3 regions of the Bacillus sp. Marseille-P3661 genome follow, and region 3 is predicted to be linked to each of the others. Evidence: riboswitches for the same ligand, from Rfam matches in the RefSeq annotation. Region 3 holds a riboswitch; each other region holds the start of a gene.

Region 1 (7,852 bases), on a different contig from region 3:
TCTGACTCCATTTGCAACTTTACTCGATTTACTGTCAGATTCATAGCCTGATTCTGACTCCATTTGCAACTTTACTCGATTTACTGTCAGATTCATAGCCCGATTCTGACTCCATTTGGAACTTTACTCGATTTACTGTCAGAATCGCAGCCCCATTCTGACTCCATTTGCAACTTTACTCGATTTACTGTCAGAATCGCAGCCCGATTCTGACTCCATTTGCAACTTTACTCGATTTACTGTCAGAATCGCAGTCCGATTCTGACTCCATTTGAAACTTAACTCGATTTACTGTCAGAATCGCAGCCTGATTCTAACTCCATTTGGAGCTTTACATTCATTCGCTCTATAAAGGGGGGCAACTTGAATTTTTACGGTACTTTGCTCTGCTCTCTTCATTCCACTATGAAGGAGGCTCTCTATATTCCAAAAACACTTTCCCTCTTCATAAAGTGAAAATTCTCCACGCCAAATAAATCCCTTCTATCTAGAGCTGTATGTTATCTCATACTGACTACACAGAAGGGATTATATTAGCATCATAATATTAATTTATAAACACTAACAAAAATTTCATACTAATAAGTTTCCAATCACACAGTACTTTGCATTTCATTCAATAATAGACTAGCTTCTGTTTTGGGGTCGACTGCTTGGCTTATCGCCGATATGATGGCCACTCCATCTGCACCCGCATTAATAACCGGCTTTATTAATCCTTTTGAAATTCCACCAATTCCTACAACCGGGATTGTGATATGTTGACTTCTTATTTCCTTGATAACAGTTGGGCCTTGTACTGCTCGCGTGTCAGTTTTTGTATTGGTAGGATACATTGGACCGACACCTATATAATCCGCACCTTGTTCTATTGCCAGTCGGGCTTCAGTTACATTATGAGCTGAAATCCCAAGTATTTTGTTTCCAATTCGTGTTCTAACATTTAAAGGATTTTCATCCTCCTGACCAATGTGAACACCATCTGCATCTAACTCTAATGCTAAATCAATATCATCATTTACGATGAAGGGAACTTCGTTTTGTTTACAAATTTCCTGAAGCTGCTTAGCCAGCATGAGCTTTTCTTTCCCCGTCTTACACCCTGGACCCTTCTCACGAAATTGAAAGAACGTAATTCCGCCTTGAACCGCTTCCTCTAATACCTCTACTGGATTTCGAAGACAGTTACTACTTCCCAATATAAAATACAGCTTTAGTTTCTTACGAATATATTCTTCTGAGTAAATCATAGCTTTATAGCTCCACGGTTATTATATGCCCAATGATTTGTAGGACCATGCCCTTGACCGAGATGTAAATCCTCTTCAATCGCTGCCTGGATAAAATCTTTTGCATAATGAATAGCTACTGGGACACTTTCACCTTTTGCTATATGTGCTGTAATTGCAGCTGAGAATGTACATCCTGTTCCATGTGTATTTTTAGTATGAACTTTTTTACTTTTATATTCCCTGAAACCTTCACCGTCATATAATAAATCGGTCATTATCTCACTATTGTCTTCATGACCACCTTTAATCATAACGTATTGTGCTCCTAATCGATGTAACTCCATTGCAGCTTTTTTACGATCTTCTATTGACTCTATTTTTATTCCGGTCAATACTTCTGCTTCTGGTATATTAGGTGTTACAACCTTCGCTAATGGAAGTAAGAACTGTTTAAGAGCATCGATTGCCTGCTGCTTTAATAAAGAAGCGCCACCTTTAGCAATCATAACTGGGTCGACTACAAGATTATGCCAATTATATTTCTTTATTAATTCAGCAACGGCTTCGATAATTTCACTATTAAAAAGCATTCCAGTTTTAAAAGCATTGGGTATTAAATCCGTTCCAATGGATTCCATTTGTTGAACGATTCCTTCAACAGGTATTGGATAAACCCCTTGTACACCCATTGTATTTTGTGCAGTAACAGCTGTTATGGCAGTCATACCAAAAACGCCGAGCTCTTGAAAAGTTTTTAAATCAGCTTGAATACCTGCTCCACCGCCAGAATCAGATCCAGCAATAGTAAGTGCTTTATAGATAGTCATAAACTGTCACCTCTTTATCAAATATGTTAGTTCTAGGAGAAATAGATCAACCACCACCGACAAAATGGACAATCTCAAGCGTATCACCTTCGGAAATCGTTGTACTATGAAGTGATTCCTTCATAACAATCTGTCCGTTTAATTCTACGATTACTGGTTTGTTTTCTAATTCATAATGAGTTAGTACTTCGATAACGTACTGAAGAGTGTTTGGAAGTTGTACAATGTTTCCATTCACTTGAAGCTGCATGATCCCACCTCACTTCCATATAGTAATCTATTAAGTTCCTTTGCCCTTATTAATGGGTTTTTATCTTCTAATATGGCTGACAAAACAGCTACTCCTTGTACATTTGCTTGCAATACATTGGCTATATTAGTTGTATTTATTCCACCAATTGCAATTACAGGAATGGATACCGCATCTGTTAATTCTCGTAAGCTAGCAATCCCTCTTGGCTGCAAGTCCGGCTTAGAGGTTGTATTGAAAATATGACCAAATACAAGAAAATCAGCGCCCTGTTGTTCCTTTTCAAGTGCTTCTTTAAGAGAATGCACAGAACTGCCCACTCTAAGCCTTGGAAACGTCTCTTTGACGGCAGATACATCGAGACTGTTGTAGCCAAGTTGTACCCCATTCACACCGGTTGCAGCAGCTACATCAACACGGTCATTTATATATAATTTAGATCGAGGAACGCCACCGCTAATTAAATTATTAACAAGTTTAAATAATTCGCTTGCGTTCATACTTTTTTCTCGCAAATGCAGAGCATCTATAAATGGATGAATAACACTTGCTATTGCAGTTAATTCATCAGCAGATTGTTTCCCCGTTGAAATAACATGGAGTTCTTTTTTCATAGTCTCTCACACATTTCCATTAAACAGAAAGTATTTGCCAATCTTTCGTTACTGGCTGATATCCTAACTGCTTAATAGCAGCTTTTACTTCAGCAACACTACGGTCATCAGATATTTCAAACTGACTATTTTTATTTTCTTTATTTGCATATCCACCAACAACAGTTGAGGATGCTGCAGACATTTTCGTAACACCTAGTGGTAAGAGGTGCTCACGTAATTCGGCATTTTCTCGGGTAGATAATGTGATTCCTGCCCGAGGAAGAAATAGTCTGATTGCTAACATCGCTTGTACTAGATATTTATCCGTTACATCCACTTTAGGTTGAAAACTTCCTAAATGGGGACGTAGTCGCGGAAATGATACAGCGATATCAGTATCTATATACTTGCGCTGTAAATATTGTCCATGAAGAGCTGTAAAGAAAATTTCTTTTCGCCAATCATCCATACCAAGCAGTGCACCAATATTCACAGAACGCATACCTGCTTGACAGCCTCTTTCTGGTGCATCCAGTCGATAGCGAAAATCTCTTTTAGGTCCTTTAACATGAATTTGTTTATAAATCTCCTCATTATATACCTCTTGATATACTGTAAGTCCATCTACCCCTCGATCAACCAACTGTTTATATTCTTCTGTTTGCAAAGGCTGAATCTCAATTGATAATGAAGAGAAATATTTTTTGAGAACATCAACACTTTCACATAGATAAGAAACAGAAGAATGCATTCTTGACTCTCCTGTTAAAATAATTAAATGCTTAATGCCCATCTCAATGATGGCTTGCGCTTCTTCCTCAATTTCCGCCATCGTCAAACGTCTGCGCGGAAAATTGTTTTCAACACTAAAACTGCAATACTTACATTGATTTACGCAATAATCGGTTATATATAATGGCGCATAAAGACCGATCACTTTTCCAAAATGTTGTACCGTCAAATGATGTGCTTTTTGTGCGATCTGTTCTAAACATGTTTCGGCAGCAGGTGAAAGTAATACTAGAAGATCCTGTTCTGTTAATGTATCCTTTTGCAATACTTTTTGGACATCATTGATCTTAATTTCATTAAAAATTTCATCAAACGGTAAGTTTTTAACAGTTTCGTATTTTTCGTAAAAACTCAATTTTTCTCCCCCATTTTCATATTAATTGTAAACAAGGCTTTACAATGTTTTATATATCACGCATCACTTAAACTAAAAATCCTGTTAATGGTGAGGAAGCTTTTGCAGTCACAGATGTTGGACCTAGTCCCGCAAGATACGCTTTTCTACCTGCTTTAACAGCTAAATCAAATGCAATAGCCATCTCAACTGGATTGTCTGCCGTTGCTATCGCAGTATTAACTAAAACAGCAGCTGCACCCATTTCCATCGCTTCAGCAGCTTCAGATGGTCTGCCAATACCTGCATCTACAACAATCGGTACATCAATTTCATTGATTAAAATTTGAATCATTTCTTTCATTTTGATACCTCGATTTGAACCAATCGGTGAGCCTAATGGCATAACAGCAGCTGCCCCTGCTTGTTGAAGCTTTTTGGCTGCCATTAAATCAGGGTTCATATAAGGTAAAACAATGAAACCTTCTTCAGCTAAGATTTCAGTTGCCTTAATCGTCTCTTCGTTATCTGGAAGTAAATATTTTTGATCAGAAATAACTTCGATTTTAATCCAGTTCCCCATGCCGCAAGCCTTAGCCAAACGCGCAATACGGACTGCTTCCTCCGCTGTTCTTGCACCAGAAGTATTAGGAAGCAAAATCACATCCTTTGGAATATCATTTAAAATATTTTCTTGTTGATCCTCTAAATCTACTCTTCTTAATGCAACTGTTACAACTTGTGAATTAGACTGCTCTAGTGCATCTTTCATTACACTGTGATCCGCAAACTTTCCTGTGCCTGTAAATAAACGATTATGTAAATCAATCCCACCAATAGTTAACGTGTCTTTCATCTCCAATAATCTCCCTTCAATAGCTATAGCGATTTTTAATACAAAAAAAAGACCCACCAGCTAATAGGTAGGCCATTTTGTTTTATTTCATAACAAAAAAGCTTCCCTACGTTGGTTCTAACCAAATCAGGTTCAAGGGTTAGACAAATGTCCTCTCAGCCAATCGGCACCCCTAGCTTTCTAAACTATTAAATTATCAAATTTACTATTCTTACTATTGCAAGTATAGCAGTTGATTTCTGTTTTGTTAAGTGAATTTTCAAATATTATACAATTCTTATTAAACTCTGGCCAAACTAATAATAATCTTAACTATGGTACTTAATTTTCTTTATGTACAATAGATAGTACGATGTTAAAGGAACAAATTAATATTCTATAAATACAAACTTTGGAATCGAAATTTCTACAATGATCAATGAACTTTTTTACTCTTACCGCTTTAATCTTACCAATTAATATGGAGGACTTGTTATGAAAATTAAAAGCATAAAATTGAGACATTTGAAAATGAGGATGAAATTTGATTTTACAACCAGTTTTGGAACATTACGTAACAAGGAATTCATACTACTTGAGGCTGTTGATGAAATGGGGCGCAGCGGTTGGGGCGAATCAGTTGCCTTTACAGCTCCATGGTATACTGAGGAAACCTTTAGAACCAATTGGCACATCCTCGAAGACTTCTTAATCCCTGTTATTCTCGACAAAAAGATTGAACATCCGGATCAGGTAACAGAATGGTTTTCCTATATTAAAAGGAATAATATGGCCAAAGCAACAATCGAAGGTGCAATATGGGATTTATATGCCCAAACAACAGAACAATCATTAGCACAAGCTTTAGGGGGGACTCATAAAAAAATAGAAGTAGGTGTCAGTATTGGCATTCAGAAGAGCATAGATGAATTATTAAAAATAATTGAACAATATATATATGAAGGCTATAAGCGGATGAAAGTTAAAATTAAGCCCGGCTGGGATGTAAATGTAATGAAAGCCATTAGAAATGAATTCCCCAATCTCCCATTAATGGGCGATGCAAATTCAGCTTATTCTATTAATGATATCGATACACTTAAAGCACTTGATGAGTTTAATTTAATGATGATTGAACAACCATTAGGGTCTGACGATATTTTAGATCATGCAGTTCTCCAAAAGGTACTTAAAACGCCTATCTGCTTGGACGAGAGTATAAATTCCTTTGAAGATGCTCGTAAAGCGATTGAAAACGGTAGCTGCAAAATCATTAATATTAAAATAGGCCGTGTTGGTGGTTTAACAGTAGCTAAACGTATTCATGATTACTGCCAAACAAAAGGAATTGCCGTTTGGTGTGGAGGTATGCTTGAAACCGGTATCGGCAGAGCCCATAACGTTGCTCTAACATCGCTAGCTAACTTCACTTTACCCGGTGATACGGCAGGGTCAGCACGCTATTGGGAAAAAGATATTATTACCCCTGAAGTTATGGTTGATAATGGCTATATCCATGTTCCTGATCAACCTGGAATCGGCTATCAAATAGACTTAAATGCAGTCAATACATATACTGTGTTTGAGAAAGTGTATAGTTTAGCTTGAAGAATTTTAAAAAATCCAGTACGAATATAAATAATTAAGTTCTAAAGCATATGCAGAAAGATGTGGTACAAACCTGTAGTTTTGAAGGAATATACCGCAAACCTTTGCGGCACAAATACCTGCTATTAAGTTTAGGTTAGCTTAGCTGTCGAATGGAAACGACAACAGTTTTGGTCTGATCAGCTTTTTAGGGCTTGTGCTGAAGTTGGATTCCGACTCATTCCCGATTTTTTCTTCTATTCGAGTCAGAATCACTGCTGGTTTCTGACTCTTTCCTGATTTTTCTTATACTACTGTCAGAATCATAGCTGGATTCTGACTCTTTTCCGATTTTTTCTGCTAATCCTGTCAGAATCACTGGTCTATGATTTTTTCTTCTATTCGAGTCAGAATCGCTGCTGGTTTCTGACTCTTTCCTGATTTTTCTTATACTACTGTCAGAATCATAGCTGGATTCTGACTCTTTTCCGATTTTTCCCCTGCCCCTGTCAGAATCAAGATCATAGGTTAGTTTTTCTCAACAATAATCTCTTTTATAATCACAGCCTCAATCGGTTTATCTGATGAGTCTACTTCAACAGCTGCAATTTGATTGACAATCTCCATTCCGGAAATAACTTGCCCAAACACAGTATGGACGTTGTCTAGCCACGGGGCACCACCAACTTCGTTATACTTTTCAATCAGATTTTTTGAATAGCCTTCTTGTTCCATATAATCAATTAAACGAATATCGCCTAATGACTGTGTTTGGACAATAAAAAATTGACTTCCATTTGTATTAGGACCGCTATTTGCCATCGATAATGCCCCTGGGAAATGAGCTAATTTAGGTGTGAATTCATCATTAAACGGTTTGCCCCAAATACTTTGCCCACCGGTACCATTCCCATTTGGATCCCCACCTTGGATCATAAAATTCTCGATGACACGGTGGAAAGTTAACCCGTTATAATATCCATTTTTACTATGAGTTAAGAAATTTTCAACTGCCTTCGGAGCATAGGTCGGAAATAGCTTTATTTTAATTTCACCTTTTGTTGTTTTCATTACGATAACAGGCTCATCCTCTTGAACAACTAAAAACTGTGGTAAACTTTTACTTTCTACTGTAATCTCTACAAGTCTTTGCTCATTAATATAATTAACCTTTGCCCCAAACGATTCACTTATAAAACGTAACGGAACCATTGTGCGGTCATTTACTATTTGTGCTGGCACATCAATGAGGACAGGCTGTCCATCAACCATCGTCGTTGAAGAGCCAATTTTTAACCATACTAATTTATTAGTTTTTTCCGCAGTAATTTCTTTAGTCGTTGGGTCCCATTTAACGGTTGCCCCCAATGACTCAAAAATACCTCTTAATGGTACTAGC
Region 2 (7,852 bases), on a different contig from region 3:
ATTGCAGCATTTATTGCTGGTTTGTGTTTATTGCTCCCATCTTTGTATTTACTGCTAAGATTATTTTTATTTAACAAAGACTATATTCAAGGACAAAAATAGGAGGTTAAATCATGCAGGATTTTCTTATATTTTACGCACCACCGATTGTTGTTGCGGCATCCATATTGTTTTTGTTTTGGTGGGGTGCTAAAGGCAACTTTCTTAAGGATATAAACTAAATAAAGGGGGACAAAAATCCCCCTATCTTATAGCCAGTCTTTATTCAATTTTATTTCCAGCAAGCTGTGCCTGTGCTTGTTTAACTAAACGTTTCGTAATTTCGCCACCAACAGATCCGTTTGAACGGGACACTGAATCTGCTGAAAGAGTCACCCCAAATTCTTGAGCAATCTCTTCTTTATATTGATCTAACATTTGTTGCACACCAGGTACTAATAATTGGTTTCGGCTTGGCATGTTGACACCTCCTTACCTATTATTTTGTTAAAAAAAGTCGATATTATGATTTGTAAAGGTATCCATAAATGGAGAAAGAATGGTGAAATCAATCATTCTAATGTAATGTTTACAACTTTGGGTAATAAAAATTTGTAAGTATAGTGTATACTTTAAACAATACTTAATAGGGGAGATTAATAAGTGACAACTGCAGATATGGAACAAATTGTTGAAAAGCTAAGAAGTGGCGAACTAAAACACTTTTTAGTAACAAAAGAGGATTTTTCTTTATTCCGAGAAATTTTAGTTAAGCAAAAAGATCGAGAAAACTTTCGTGGTGAGGCAAAAAAAGGGGGAGAAGTGATTTATACATATCATTCTAATGAATAAGTAGAAATCGGTTTATATTCCCCCTTCGATTGCATATATATAACAGACTACATGAGAAAGGAGGGGGGACTTTTGCATTATTTTCCTTACTATCCTATCCCTCAAATGCAGCACGTATATGCTCCTCATTGGATTCCTTACTACAATTACTGGGCTTATGCACCGTATGTAACAAACCTTCAAAGCCATAGTTTAGTACCTGCTTATAGAAAAATAGAGGTCATGAATTCTAGACAGTACCCTGAAGTAGATCCAACTGTTTTTAATGAATCAGCTGTTGCCTTTAAAAAGTTACTCCAAGATGCAAGTACGGTGCTTGACAAATTAGCAAGTTCTAAAGTATTTGCTTCTAAAATAATGAGTGCTGCTCAAGAGTCAAATTTAAATGAAGTCGATAACTTAATTAAATCAACAGGAATTCAGTCAAATTTTAAAACATCCTTTAATCCTGATGGGATTGAGATGTATTTCTGGTCGGAAGTCGAAGAAACAGAATGCTGTAAGTTAGATATGAAACTTCGATGGAATTAGAATTTATTTTAAAGCATCCTCTACATATTGGATGCTTTTTTTATTGAAGTTACAACTTTCTGAAAATTTAAACAAGTAAAGGAGGGGATAAGAGCCGTCATGTAGAATTTCATATTATAAGGGGGAATATGAAATGTTTGATAAAGAACTTATTATTTGGAAAAGTGAGTTAGAAATTCGAAAAGATCAAAATCTTACCAAAATGAAAGAAATTAAACTACAATTAGCTAGTCTTGATATACGTAGGATTATGCTCCTCGAAAGTAAGGACAAGCTAAAATCTAACCTATTTAAAGAGATAGAAGAAATGATTACTCATCTCGAAATTGAACTTAAAGAATTACAACATGAAAATGACGATATTAACAATATCATTTATTCCATTAATGTTGAAACAGGAAATATAATTATGTGTGATTAACGCCTTTTGGCGTTTTTTTTTATGAGGTGAATCCCATCCAAATAACGTCATTGCATCCATTATTTGTAGCAAAGATAACGATTGGAAATTCATTATAGATACAGTAAAGTAAAGATACAAACCCAAAAAGGAGATTACTAGTTTATGAGCGCTTTAAGAATATGGTTCATATATCCAGTTATTATAATGTGCTTATTCTTTTCAACAGCACCAATACATACGATCTCAGCACCTTTATATGATGCAGATACTACAACTCCAAGCACACATAAAGCTTCCTCATTGAAAGATATCGAAAATATTGTTAGTTCTTCAATGAAAAACAGGAAAACAAATATAATGATTAAGTATAAAGGTTCAACTAACAACCTTTTAAATAAAATAAGCAGTTACATAGACCATACTGTAAAAAATGATGAATACTTAAATTACTCATTTCGGGGTTTTAATATGTCATATAAAGCATATGGCTCCAATATAACGATCACTATTGTTTTAAGATATTATGAAACATTGGCTCAAATGATATATGTAGATCAGTATGTTACTACGATAATGAAGGAAATCACGAAACCCACTATGAACGATCATGAAAAGGTAAAAGCCGTTCACGATTTTGTAGTTAAGAATTTATCATATGATACATCATTGATAAACAATTCTCCATATCCAGCTATTATTGAAGGAACAACGGCCTGTAATGGATATGCAATGCTCATCTATAAGATGCTTCAACATGCAGGTATTGATGTACGTCTTATTAGTGGAGTCGCAAGCAGCCGGTCTTTTGCTGTTCAAAATCACGCTTGGAATATGGTTAAATTAGAAGGAAGATGGTACCACTTGGATGCCACGTGGAATGACCCTGTTCCAGATGAAAAGGGCAGAGTTTTATATCATTATTATTTATTATCAGATCAAGAAATATCTAAAGATCATAGTTGGACAACTGGCGGAATAAATGGCGAAGAAATGCCATACCCGATTGCAAAGACAACTTACTTTGAAGAATTACAAACAAAAATTAATACTACAAATGAAGCGGATCGATTTACAGCATTGCTAAATGAACTAGAATTACAATATCTATTACCCGAATTTACTGCGACTACTATACAGGAGCTAATAAATTTAATAGAAAAAGGCTTTAATAATTATAACGAAGAGTTTAGTATTCGCTACGTTGATCTGAAAGGAATCCATATGTCTGATCTGCGTAAAATGATTTATGAAAGTGCAATTAAATTGGGTGTGAATGCATGGAGTTATGGATTTGTTTCGTATACCAAAGGATTAACAGACAATGATAAGCTCATAACAATTTCTAATATAGTATACCAGCAAGTTCCCGAACAGAAACAGGATGATAAAACAAGTATTAATTATCCAACTCCTGGCTACGAATCGATTGGTACTTTTGCAAATGTTGCAAAAGATAAACAATGGACGATTCAATTTGACTCACCTATTGATTTTTCATCCGTTACAACCGAAAATATAATGATTTATAGCTCAGATGGCAATAAATTGTCAACCATTGACTACTCCTTAAAAGACTCTAACTCTTTATCGATTAGTAACAAGGAGGACTATAAAACAGGAGAAACATATTACTTATATGTGAAGAATACTATTAAAGGGACAAATGGTAAGAAAATTAAAGATTCCGTTTCAATAAAATTTACAATACAGAAAAATATTTAATGCTTACAATTGTTAGGTTGTTTGTTTATTGATAAATTTGAACAGTATTGAATTATAACAGGATAAGCGCCTGCCTATGGATGGAGGCGCTTTGAAGTTACTTATTCTTTCCATCAAAGAAACGTCCAAATTGTTCCATTTCTTTATTGGGTTGTCCAGAAAGATGGAAAGGGTTAGCATTCATATGTTGTTGAGGATCTGCATCTATTCTTATCCCTATTTTGTTGGCGCTAGATAACGGATCTGATATAGGTCCCTCATGGGAACCGTCAAAGTGTGGGTGTTTTTTTGAGATGTCTAATCTTCTTACCATATCTGGTCTCCTTAAATTAAAAAATTTAATTATAGCATTTGTTTATGCAAGGTAAATATGTATCATATGAAAATTTTTTTGTTGCAACAAACGCCTATATATGGTAAATATTAGATAGACGGAAATGAAATGAATATATATTATCGTTACTACTAGGGGTGCTGTAAAGGCTGAGAGGGACAATTGAGTTTGTCTTAACCCTTAAACCTGATCTAGGTAATACTAGCGAAGGGAAGTGGTGTGTGTGCGGAAAAATTCAGTGTTTCATTGAATTTTCAAATTTATTCCAAGCTTAAAGCTTGTTATGGGTTATGTATACTTTAAACCACTTCTTTTTAAGAGGTGGTTTTTTTGTGTTAGGGGGAATTTAATTAGACCATAAATAGACGTATTCATTGTTTTATATTGTTAAAGTAATACAAAAAAGGATGGATCAGCATGAAGTTTAGTAATCAATTATTTGAGAAGGTAAAACCAATATGGGATCAAAATCATGCCCACCCATTTGTACAAGAAATTGGAAGTGGTACATTAGCAACTGAAAAGTTTCGCTTTTATATGGTGCAAGATTATCTATATTTAATTGATTTTGCCAAGCTCTTCGCTTTAGCAACAGTAAAAACAAATGATGTTGAATTGATGAGAAAGTTTGCACATCTGCTAGAGTCAACTTTGAACGAGGAAATGTCATTGCATAGACAATATGCTTCTCGTTTCGGTATCACATCTGAAGAGTTAGAAAACGCTGCAGCTTCTCCAACGACATTGGCATACAGCCACTATATGCTCCACATCGCACAAAACGGTTCGTTAGCAGAATTAGTTTCAGCATTATTACCATGTATGTGGAGTTATTGGGAAATTGGAAAAGATCTAAGAACCAAAAATCCAGAGTCCCAAAATCATGAATTTTTTGGTGAATGGATAAAAATGTACAGTTCAGATGAATTTGGGTCGTTAGCATTGTGGTTAATCAATTTATTGGATGAATTAGCTGAAGGAAAGTCAGGAAAAGAGATTGCTAGATTAGAAGAAATTTTTCTAACAACCAGTAAATTTGAATATATGTTTTGGGATACAGCCTACAAACAAGAAACGTGGCCTAGTTATGAATGAGATTGCGCTTGAATTTGATAGGGTTAGTTTTCGTTATGATAATGGTAAAAAAAACATTATAAATTCATTAAATCTAAAAGTAGAAAATGGTGAATTTGTTAGTATTATTGGTCCGAGCGGATCGGGAAAAAGTACAATTTTTCGTCTTATAACTGGATTAGAAACACCGACGTCAGGTTCCATCTTGGTAAATGGTATTCCTATGAATGATCGATTAGGATCAGTAGGCTACATGCCTCAACAGGACTTGTTATTACCATGGCGCACAGTTTTAGAGAATGTGGTATTACCTATTGAATTAAAGAAAAATAAGCGAACTTGGTCAAAAGCTGAAATGGTAGCTTTATTAGATGAATTTGGATTAAAGGGTTATGAAAATCAATATCCTGCAAATTTATCTGGTGGGATGCGTCAACGAGTTTCTTTTTTAAGAACAATCATGACCGGATCAAATATTTTGTTGCTAGATGAACCATTCAGCGCCCTTGACGCTATTACGAGGTTAATGATGCAAGAGTGGTTGATTGAAAAGTGGGATAAGTATAAACAGACGATTTTATTTATTACACATGATGTAGACGAAGCACTACTATTATCAGATCGTATTCTTGTTTTAACAGATCATCCTATTTCGTCGCTTAAAGAAGTATATGTACCTTTAGAACGGCCAAGAAGGATAAGGGATTTTGGGGAACAAAAAATAATCGAAATAAAAGAGCAGCTAATAGAGCAGCTAAGATTCGGAGTGAAGTGATTGGTAAATATAAAATATTACTTTTCCTCAACCGTTATATTCATAATCACAATTATTTCTTGGGAAATTGCGGCGAAAATTGTAGATAAGGCATTTATTTTACCATCACCTTCTGCAGTAATTGTAAGACTGTGGGAGTTGAAGTTCACGTTATTTTTAGTGCACCTTCCGAAAACCTTACTTATTATTTTAGTGGGATTGTCTATATCAATTGTATTCGGGATTGTAGTCGGGATTTGTATGAGTTTAAATAAATCAGTTGAAAGAGCATTGTATCCAATCTTAATTGCTTCACAAACAATACCAATTATAGCTTTAGCGCCAATCTTTGTACTTTGGTTTGGATATTCAATCTGGAGTAAGGTTGTTGTAACAGTATTAATAACATTTTTTCCAATTACTGTAAGTGTTTTTGATGGACTTAAGGCATCTAGCAAGGAGTTTGAAGAGTTATTTCTGACAATGGGAGCAACTAAACAAGAGATTTTTCTAAAACTAAATATTCCAAATGCACTTCCTTACTTTTTCTCGGGACTTAAGGTCGCTGTTACATTAAGTGTTATTGGTGCTGCTATTGGCGAATGGTTAGGTGCTCAAGCAGGGCTAGGGTACTTTAGTCGGCGGATGATGACGCAGTTTGATGGACCAGCAGTATTTGCTCCAATTTTATTATTGTCAGCAGTTGGAATTTTACTGTTTTTATTAGTTACATGGATTGAAAAATATATGGTTAAATGGAGGAAAGAAAGATGAAAAATTGTTTAGCATTTTTTGTAAGTTTATTTTTAGCATTAGCTCTGGGAGGATGTAGCGAAAGTAAAACAAATGAAGAAAGTAACACTGCTCCCGCTCCTACCAGTGAAGAAAAAAAGGATTTGAAAGAAGTAAGTTTGTTGTTAGATTGGTATCCTAACGCGGTACATAGCTATATATACACTGCAATCGAAAAAGGTTATTTTGCAGAAGAAGGTGTGAAGGTTTCAATCCAATTTCCAACCAATCCAACAGATCCACTTAATTTAGCTGCTGCAGGAAAAGTTACTTTAGGCTTATATTATCAACCAGATGTCATTATGGCTCGTGTGAATGAAAATGTACCGGTTAAATCTGTTGCTTCAATTGTTAGAACACCGTTAAATCATATTGTATTTCCTGAGGATAGTGCTATTCAATCTCCGAAGGATCTTGAAGGAAAAAAAGTAGGGTATCCAGGTATCCAATTAAACGAAGCTTTATTGAAAACGATGGTTAAACATGATGGCGGTGATCCAGCGAAGGTTGAAATGGTGGATGTAGGGTTTGAGCTAGGGACCTCAATAGTGGCGGAACAAGTTGATGCAGTAATTGGCGCATTTATAAATCACGAGGTACCAGTATTAAAGCATAAAGGTTTTCCGACTCGGAATTTTAATCCAGTAGAGTATGGTGTACCCGCTTTTAGTGAAATTGTAATAGTAACAAGTGATGAAACATGGAATAAAGATCAGCAAGCAATTAAAGGTTTTTTACGTGGAGCTAAAAAGGGATTTGAATTTATGAAAGACAATCCAGATGAAGCGCTTCAAATTTTATTAGCAAACCAGGATGATGCGAATTTTCCTTTAGTACCAGAAGTTGAAAAGGAAAGCCTTGATATATTATTGCCAATGATGGAAACTTCGACCGAAGCATTTGGCAGTCAGAATAAAGAAAATTGGGAAGAAGTTGCAAAGTGGTTAGAAACTGCGGGTTTACTAAAAGCAGATTATAATGTGAATGAGATGTTTATTCAGGAATAATGTTTCTTAGGCTGATTGGTTTCTTAAACTAATCAGCCTTTTTTTATGTGCACTTCTAGATGAAGCTAAAGTTAATCAATAATTTTATACATATTAATGTATAGTAGGTTATATATATATAGAATACTCGAAAATTTAACTTTACCATTGACATCCAAGAGGAAATGCACTATCTAATATATATTAAAAGGGGTGAAAGGCTTGGAGTTTAATTTAAAAGGTAAGGACGGTGCTTTTCCTTGTGAGGTAACATTAGATGAGGACAATGGACGTTACATGTTACGGAAAGCTGATACCAGTGGAGAATATTTCAATGAACCACAACAATTAGTTCAGTGGATTGAGGAAAATTGGACTGTGAATGACTTCAAAGATCCTGAAGAGTTCAATAAAATGATACGAGA
Region 3 (7,852 bases):
ATTAAATGGTGACTGTAAAGGCTTTTTTTCTGTCGGTTTTATTAGAAAGGAGACCAAATATTGCTTATGGTCTCCATTTTATTCACCAAGAGTATATATGCTGCATTAATTAAGCTATTTTCTATAAAAGTTTTGCGTAAAGAAAGGCTGTTGTTCGGAGTTAAAGGCAACGCCCACTCCTAGGAAACTAAAATCTTCATGCAAAATATTCTCCCGATGTCCTAATGAGTTCATAAGGCCTTCGTGTGCAAAGATACTGCTTTGTTGGCCGGATGCAAGGTTTTCTCCAGCCACAGAATATACTATACCATCTTCAAGCATGCGATCAAACGGAGATTCTCCCTCTAGGTTAGTATGATTAAAATATTGATTTATAGCCATATCTTCACTGTGTTTTCGAGCTGTTTCCTTTATGTGTTCATCCCATGTTAAAGTTTGTAACCCATGGTTTACTCTTGTAGCATTTACAAGATCGAATAACTGATATTCAAAACCTTCGATGAGGTGTTGACTAGATTCTGTATAGAAGGTAGATTTACCTCGTTCCAAGCTACGATCAATAATTTGGATTGAAGTAACAATGTTTCCTTGATGTTTATCGTAAAAGACCGTTATATATTGATCATCTAATAAATACATATCGAAATCGGCATTAGCTTCAAATCTGTAAAAAACCATACCTTTTCGTATTTCAGTTAAGGGCTCACCCAATTGTTTTCTAACCGTTTCTTTTGGGCTGCCAAACTTGATTCCGATTGTTGATGCTATCAAATCTTGATTCGTATACAATCCAACAACTTGATCATTGTTATCGTAAGCTATCATACTAAAAAGGTGATAATCTTTATGATAAGTATGCCATTCTGTTCCATACTCATTGGACGAAATGCGCTTGGCAGAACCCATTATTTGCTCAACATCAGTTTTATAATTTCCAAGTTCGATATTATTTACAGAGAAAACTTGTTCGCTTGGGGTCATAAGCTGAGGTTTTTCAACATGGGATGATTGGTTAGGTTTGTCTAGTAATAAAAGGTTATCAACCGTATCCTCTAAAACAATTAAATACTCATTTGCTTCCTGTACTAATTGATGGATAATTGCAGTCAAAGTTGAACTTTCTTTTATTGTAGCGATATCCGACTTAATAGTCTCTAATGGTGCTAACACATCTAACTCCTTCAAATATTTTGCAGAAAATGAGGAAAGAGAAGCTAGAAATAATAAAAATGAAATAAAAATGAATAATCGTCTCACTTTTTCACCTCCTCTAATATAAACATTCTAGCCACTTTTTAATGGTTTTATAATCTTTAAGTGAAAGTTGATAGAAGTGTGTTAAGGTTGAAAATGTTCTTACGTAATATGAAAGGGAATTAGAGGTCAAAAAAGAAGAAATAGGAGCATAATGTTGTTGTGCCACACTCCTATAATATGTTTAAATTTTAAATACTAAGATCTTTTTTTATTTATTTGCCGAAGTTCATGGAGTCGTTGGCTATCCTCTTTAAAGAAATAAATTAAGTCTCCAATTCTATCTATAGCATCCCAGCTTAAATGATGTTCGATTCCTTCAACATCGTTGTATATTTTATCTTTATCTACTCCAATCATTTCTAAAAATTCTTCCAATAAGTCGTGTCGATATACAAGTCGGTGTCCAAGCTGTTTACCTTTTTCGGTTAAACTTAAGCCTCTATATTTTTCGTAAATTAAATAGTTATCTTCACCTAACTTCTGGACCATTTTCGTGACCGAGGATGGTTGAACAGCTAGATTCTCGGCTATTTCAGAAACACGTGCATAGCCTTTATTTTTGATAAGCAAATAAATTTGTTCTATATAGTCTTCCATGCTTGGTGTTGTTTTCATATTGTTAACTCCTTAGACTTTGTGCGAACACAATTATATATATATTATAGATTAAATGCATTAGAGCTACAATAAAGGACTACTTTAGCTATTTTCATTTTAAATAAAAACAAAAAATATTAGAACAATCTTATAAATTGCGCATATTATTTATTAATCTATTTTTTTGTGATAAAGTTTCCTTAAGGAAACTTTTGTGTGGAAGGAAAACAAATAAAAAAATTTTAATTTTAATAAAGGGGAAATAAAATATGACAGAAAATCTGTTACTTGCTTTTGGATTAACTTTAATGGCGGGACTTGCAACAGGGATAGGTAGTTTGCTTGCATTCTTCACTTCTACCACAAATACTAAATTTTTATCATTGGCACTTGGGTTTTCAGCAGGGGTAATGATTTATGTATCGATGATTGAAATTTTTGTAAAAGCACAGACTGCGCTTGTTACCGCGCTCGGTCAGGGCTTGGGACATTGGATGACAGTCGTTGGCTTTTTTGGCGGTATGATTTTAATTGCGTTAATTGATAAGTTTATACCGAAACAAAGCAACCCACATGAATTAAAGAAAGTAGAAGATATGAAAAAGACTGATGCTGTAAATGATCCACAGTTATTAAAAATGGGAACTTTCACGGCATTAGCAATAGGTATTCACAATTTCCCAGAAGGGATTGCAACTTTTACATCAGCTTTGCAGGATCCGTCATTAGGTATAGCTATCGCCATTGCAATTGCAATTCATAATATTCCTGAAGGTGTGGCTGTATCGGTTCCTATATATTTTGCCACGGGAGATAAAAAGAAAGCATTCAAACTTTCGTTTTTGTCTGGATTATCGGAGCCGATTGGAGCAATTGTAGCTTTCCTGATTTTACTACCGTTTTTAAATGATGTAATGTTTGGTGTCATATTCGCTGGTGTTGCTGGAATAATGGTTTTTATCTCTTTAGATGAATTATTGCCTGCAGCAAAGAAATATGACGAAGCACATATGTCCATTTATGGTTTAATCGGAGGTATGGCTATAATGGCACTAAGCTTATTGTTATTTATTTAAATAATAACCTTTTAGTACGTAGCCCCACCGCTAAAAAATTACGTTATTAACAACAAGGTCTTTTGGCTTTGTTGTTTTTTTATTTACCAAACAGTTAGACTTAATAAACATGAAATTAAACCTCCTAAACAATTTATCTATAGATTAGTATTGTTGGTTACTTAGTCGAATTAATAAAAATAATACTTGGAGTGAAGAAAATGGATCGTAGAAAATTTTTAACTTATGTTGGAACAGGTGCAGTTTCGTTAACAATCGCATCATCTGGACTAGGTCATTTGCAAATCGTGCTGGTGCAAAACAACAGATTCACAGTTTGATTTCGAAATTTTCGCAGCAGGTGGACAGGCTAATGGATTTAGCGCGCCTGACAATTCAATTTAACGTTTGATAACGAAGGAAACCTGTGGACTGTTACAGATATATCTAGTAGTTCTTTAAATAAAGGCGTATTTGAGCGCTTTAAAAATAACGGTATTTTTGTTATTCCGACAGCGGGCGAAGACCGTGGCATAGTGTACCAATTTGCATCAGCACCTGTTGAGGCAGAATTAACGGGTCCTTGTTTTACACCAGACGAAGAAACGCTTTTCTTAGCTATTCAACATCCCGGTATAGAAACTGAAGATATAAACAACCCTACAAGTATGTGGCCGCATCGAAAAGGTGATACTATGCCTAGGCCAGCAGTAGTAGCTATCAGAGGGTTTTAATAAAATATGTGCAAAAACCGATAGGACTATATTTGCGAGACAAAGGAGTTGAAATGATGTTATCAAATATCGGGATACCTGGTTTAATATTAATCTTGATATTGGCTCTTATCATTTTTGGGCCATCGAAGTTGCCTGAGGTTGGTAGGGCATTTGGTACCACATTAAAGGAATTTAAGAATTCAACGAAAGATTTAGTTTCAGACGAACCAAAACCAATCGAAGATCCAAACAAAAATAAGTATTAATGATGTAATAGGGCTTACATTAGGCCCTATTTTTTATACTTTTTGGAAGTTTAACTTTGTTAATGGATTAAAATATAAGAATAGAACATCGTCATTAGCCATTATGGGCAAATTTCACAACGGTACAGCTCCTTCGAATAGTTAATTTGCAAACAATTAGATGTATGTTATATTGAATCTATTAAATAATTATATGTAAGCACTGGGGGAGCTGGAAAAAGGCCAGCTGAGAGTAAGACCTGTTAGTCTTTGACCCTTTTACCTGATCTGGTTAGTACCAGCGTAGGAAAGTGTGTGGACTTTAACAGAAACCGCAGATTCCTAGACTGGAATGCTGCGTTTTTTATTTATATCTACCCATCCCGGTGCACATAATTGGAGGAGATTAACATGCGTGCAACAAAAAAATTAACAATTACAGCAATGCTAGTAGCAATTGGTACGTTAACAAGTAATTTATTTTACATACCAATTGGATTTACTAAAGTATTTCCGATGCAGCACTTTATTAATGTATTATCCGCCGTAATACTAGGACCCTACTATGCTGTTTTACAGGCTTTTTCGGTTTCACTCATACGAAATATGATGGGAACAGGGTCTATATTTGCATTTCCCGGAAGTATGTTCGGAGCGTTGGTAGCTAGTTATTTTTTTATGAAAACAAAGAGAACAATCTTTGCAGCAATAGGCGAGGTTTTCGGTACCGGTATACTTGGTGCTTTAGTGGCATATCCAATTGCAACATTGTTTTTAGGCAGTGAGGCTACGTTGTTTGGGTTTATACCATCATTTATTGTAAGCTCTATAGCTGGAGCAATAATTGGTTATATTACATTAAAGATTGTGATGAAAAATGAAGGGATTAGACGTGAATTAACAAGTACAGGATTATATAAATAAAAGTTTTATAAACTGGGAAGAAGGGAACACAGTGGATATAACTAAAATAAAAATTTTGTTTGACCAAGTTAGAACTAAGAAACCACTTATACATCATATAACTAATAAAGTTACTATTAACGACTGCGCGAATGTTACATTAGCAATAGGAGCATCACCGGTTATGGCTGATTTCCATGAAGAAGTTGAGGAAATGGTAGGACACGCAAGCGCCCTGCTGCTCAACTTTGGAATGCTGAATGATGGAATTTTTAAATCAATGCTTAAGGCAGGAAAAAAAGCAAATGAAAATGGCATCCCGGTTATTTTTGATCCTGTAGGAGTAGGTGGGACAAGTTACCGAACGAAACGAGCGCACGAGCTAATGAGTCAGATTAATATATCGATTATTCGCGGAAATCATAGTGAAATTGCTAGTTTATTAGGTTTTGAAGGTATGACAAGAGGTGTTGATACCGGAGATGTAACTTCTGAAATACAATCTACGGCGTTAAAAGCTTGCACTACATATAATAGCGTTGTTGTGATTAGTGGGAAAAAAGACGTGGTTACCAATGGAAATAATATTTGTTTTATTCATAATGGTCATGAGTGGTTGCCAAAAGTTACCGGTACTGGCTGTTCAAGTACCTCTTTAATAGCTGCGTTTTCGGGTGTTACTACTGATTATTATTCTGCTGCCATTGCAGGAATTTCAACTATGGGCATTTGCGGTGAAAATGTTATGAGAAACTGTTCTGTTAGTGGTCTGGGGACATTTAAAATTAAATTATTAGATGAAATTTCAACTATTGATGGGAGTAGTTGGGCTGAAACAGTCTGCTATACTCTTTAAAAGAAATATTTACAATCTAACTAAAAAACGGCACCTAGAAAAAATTACCGAATAGTGAAACTTTTCCCAATTTATTTCGTCTATTACATGATATGTTATTAATTTAAAAGGAGGCTGAATGGTGTTTATTAAAAAAATGGGTGTCGTTACACTTTCTTCTGCAATTGCATTATCAGGAATTATACCTGCAAGTAATGTTTTAGCGGCAAGTGCAGTAAAGACAGAACAAGTTGCACAAGAGGTGAAGGCTGGGGGTAGTGTTGTAAATGTTGAAAAGGAGAAATTAATAGAAAGAGCACGTAGTTTGTTTCCTGAAAAATTCGAAGGGTTCACTGACCAGGAATTTCATGCCAATTTCAATACATACCCCTTAGGTGAGGGAACTGAAAGGTATGGTCTACACTTTTTTAAAGAAGTTAAAAACGGAGAACATATTAGTGGGAATGTTGAATTTGCAGGAAAAGATTTGACATTAGTATCCTATCATTTTAGTCCAGTTGATACAACGGATGCGTTATATCCCCCGAAGGTTACAAAAAAACAAGCTGAAATGATAGCGAATGATTTTTTGAAGAAAATGAATTTGAATCAATATCGATTAACTGAAAATGATTTACTTTATTATTCATCGATGAATCGCCCTTTAACAGAGCCTGTTGAATATTCATTTACATTTGAAAAACTTGAAAATGGAATCCCTGTTCAAGACCAAAATGTTACTATTACTGTACTAGGTAATGGAGAAGTAACCCAATTTTATCAAAATCGATTTGTAGACAAGACAACCTATGACTCAGGCAAACCGTTGCTTACCAAAGAAGAGGCATTGAAAAAGGTGAAGGACCAACTGGCAGTTCAATTAAGGTACATGGTTGATCATAACTATCAAACAGATCAAACAAATGTTGAACTGATGTATGTACCAGTACCTACTATTTCAGGTGTTGATGCCAAAACTGGAAAGTTGAAAGTTGGAGATGCTTTTGTAAGTGAAAAGCCAAAAGAAAGCAATACTACTTTACTTGCAGAGAAGTCTAGCCCAAAGGTCTCAAGCCCTCTTACAAAAGAGCAAGCAAAAAAAATGGCGGAAGATATTCTAAAACCAAAAGAAGATAATGTGAAATTAGTAATAGAGGGAATAAACGAAATCGAACGTGAAGGTATAAAAATGTATAGCGTTCAATATATGTATCAAACAGGATCGTCAGGAAGTGGTTCTTCTTTTGAAATTAATAAAGAGACAGGAGAAATCTTGAACTTTCATAATATTGCGAGAGATCGTTATTATGAACTACAAGCTGAAAAAGATATAAAACCAAACCTTTCAGAAGAAGACGCTCTAAAGAAAGCTGTTGAGTATATTAATCAATATGCATATTCTAATTTGGATGAATATGCTTATCCAACCGAATTAGCTGCAAATCATTATCAAAAACATAGCAATGAATATTATTTTCACTTTCCTCGAGTTATTAATGGGATCATTGTAAATGGTAATGGCATCAGTGTTAGCGTATCAGGAGAAGATGGAGAGCTTTTCTCTCTAAATGTTAACTCCACGAATGTTGAGAAATGGCCTGATGTTAATCGAGCGGTTGATATGAAGAAGGCCTTAGCTGCTATTAAGGAAAAGATAGATGTAAAGCTTCAATATGTGAATCATGATAATAATCAGAAACTTTATCAATTATTTTATAGTATTACAACAAATAAGAATCACTCTTATTTTGATGCGATTAGTGGAACATGGAAGAAATATTCCTATGTTGGAGAGCAACCGAATGTGGATGAAATTAGTCATCCATGGGCAGCTGAAGAATTGAATTTTATGATTTCAGCTAATATTATCCAAGTTGATGACCCATCATCCTTTAATCCTGATCGTGCTGTTACAAAGGGGGAAGCTCTGAATATCATATACAAATCGTTGGCAAGGTTTTACAACTACCCAGAGCCAATCGACGCACAACGTCAAACAACCTTTAAGAACATTAAAGAAGACCATCCGCTATACGAAATCATTGAGCGATCTGCGCAACAAGATATAATTGACACAACAGCAAATACCTTTAATGTCGATGAGAAGCTTACTAGAGAAGAGCTAGCGTTTTGGTTTGCTCGTGCAATGGGCCTTCAGCTTATAGCTGAGCATCCTGAGATCTATAAGCTCGACTTTGTTGATGCAGAAGAAATGAATGGAAAATATCGTGGACATATTGCGAT

The links. A riboswitch is a leader RNA that binds a small molecule or an ion and turns the genes downstream of it on or off. The one in region 3 is predicted to bind thiamine pyrophosphate.
Region 1: linked by a shared signal. The riboswitch ahead of C1724_RS13100 (thiazole synthase) and the one ahead of thiW (energy coupling factor transporter S component ThiW) in region 3 are both predicted to bind thiamine pyrophosphate.
Region 2: linked by a shared signal. The riboswitch ahead of tenA (thiaminase II) and the one ahead of thiW (energy coupling factor transporter S component ThiW) in region 3 are both predicted to bind thiamine pyrophosphate.

What each region holds. Positions count from the first base shown of each region.
Region 1 is NZ_LT965954.1:423,882-431,733, forward strand. Features, by position in the region: gene thiE (thiamine phosphate synthase) at 594-1,250, opposite strand; gene thiD (bifunctional hydroxymethylpyrimidine kinase/phosphomethylpyrimidine kinase) at 1,247-2,059, opposite strand; gene thiS (sulfur carrier protein ThiS) at 2,106-2,309, opposite strand; gene tenI (thiazole tautomerase TenI) at 2,294-2,923, opposite strand; gene thiH (2-iminoacetate synthase ThiH) at 2,943-4,052, opposite strand; gene C1724_RS13100 (thiazole synthase) at 4,120-4,887, opposite strand; TPP riboswitch at 4,974-5,071, opposite strand; gene menC (o-succinylbenzoate synthase) at 5,362-6,474, shown strand; gene C1724_RS26410 (peptidylprolyl isomerase) at 6,982-7,852, opposite strand, start outside.
Region 2 is NZ_LT965954.1:397,020-404,871, reverse strand. Features, by position in the region: gene C1724_RS13000 (cytochrome d ubiquinol oxidase subunit II) at 1-102, shown strand, start outside; gene cydS (cytochrome bd oxidase small subunit CydS) at 114-221, shown strand; gene C1724_RS12995 (alpha/beta-type small acid-soluble spore protein) at 262-459, opposite strand; gene C1724_RS12990 (hypothetical protein) at 643-831, shown strand; gene C1724_RS12985 (hypothetical protein) at 904-1,362, shown strand; gene C1724_RS12980 (hypothetical protein) at 1,496-1,783, shown strand; gene C1724_RS12975 (transglutaminase domain-containing protein) at 1,928-3,487, shown strand; gene C1724_RS12970 (hypothetical protein) at 3,585-3,800, opposite strand; TPP riboswitch at 3,945-4,051, shown strand; gene tenA (thiaminase II) at 4,239-4,916, shown strand; gene C1724_RS12960 (ABC transporter ATP-binding protein) at 4,909-5,670, shown strand; gene C1724_RS12955 (ABC transporter permease) at 5,680-6,423, shown strand; gene C1724_RS12950 (ABC transporter substrate-binding protein) at 6,420-7,448, shown strand; gene C1724_RS12945 (hypothetical protein) at 7,650-7,852, shown strand, end outside.
Region 3 is NZ_LT965957.1:297,310-305,161, reverse strand. Features, by position in the region: gene C1724_RS22625 (CAP-associated domain-containing protein) at 115-1,257, opposite strand; gene mntR (transcriptional regulator MntR) at 1,453-1,872, opposite strand; gene zupT (zinc transporter ZupT) at 2,124-2,930, shown strand; gene C1724_RS25340 (twin-arginine translocation signal domain-containing protein) at 3,131-3,250, shown strand; partial or broken gene C1724_RS22610 (alkaline phosphatase PhoX) at 3,243-3,643, shown strand; gene tatA (twin-arginine translocase TatA/TatE family subunit) at 3,700-3,891, shown strand; TPP riboswitch at 4,086-4,197, shown strand; gene thiW (energy coupling factor transporter S component ThiW) at 4,282-4,794, shown strand; gene thiM (hydroxyethylthiazole kinase) at 4,826-5,629, shown strand; gene C1724_RS22590 (YcdB/YcdC domain-containing protein) at 5,751-7,852, shown strand, end outside.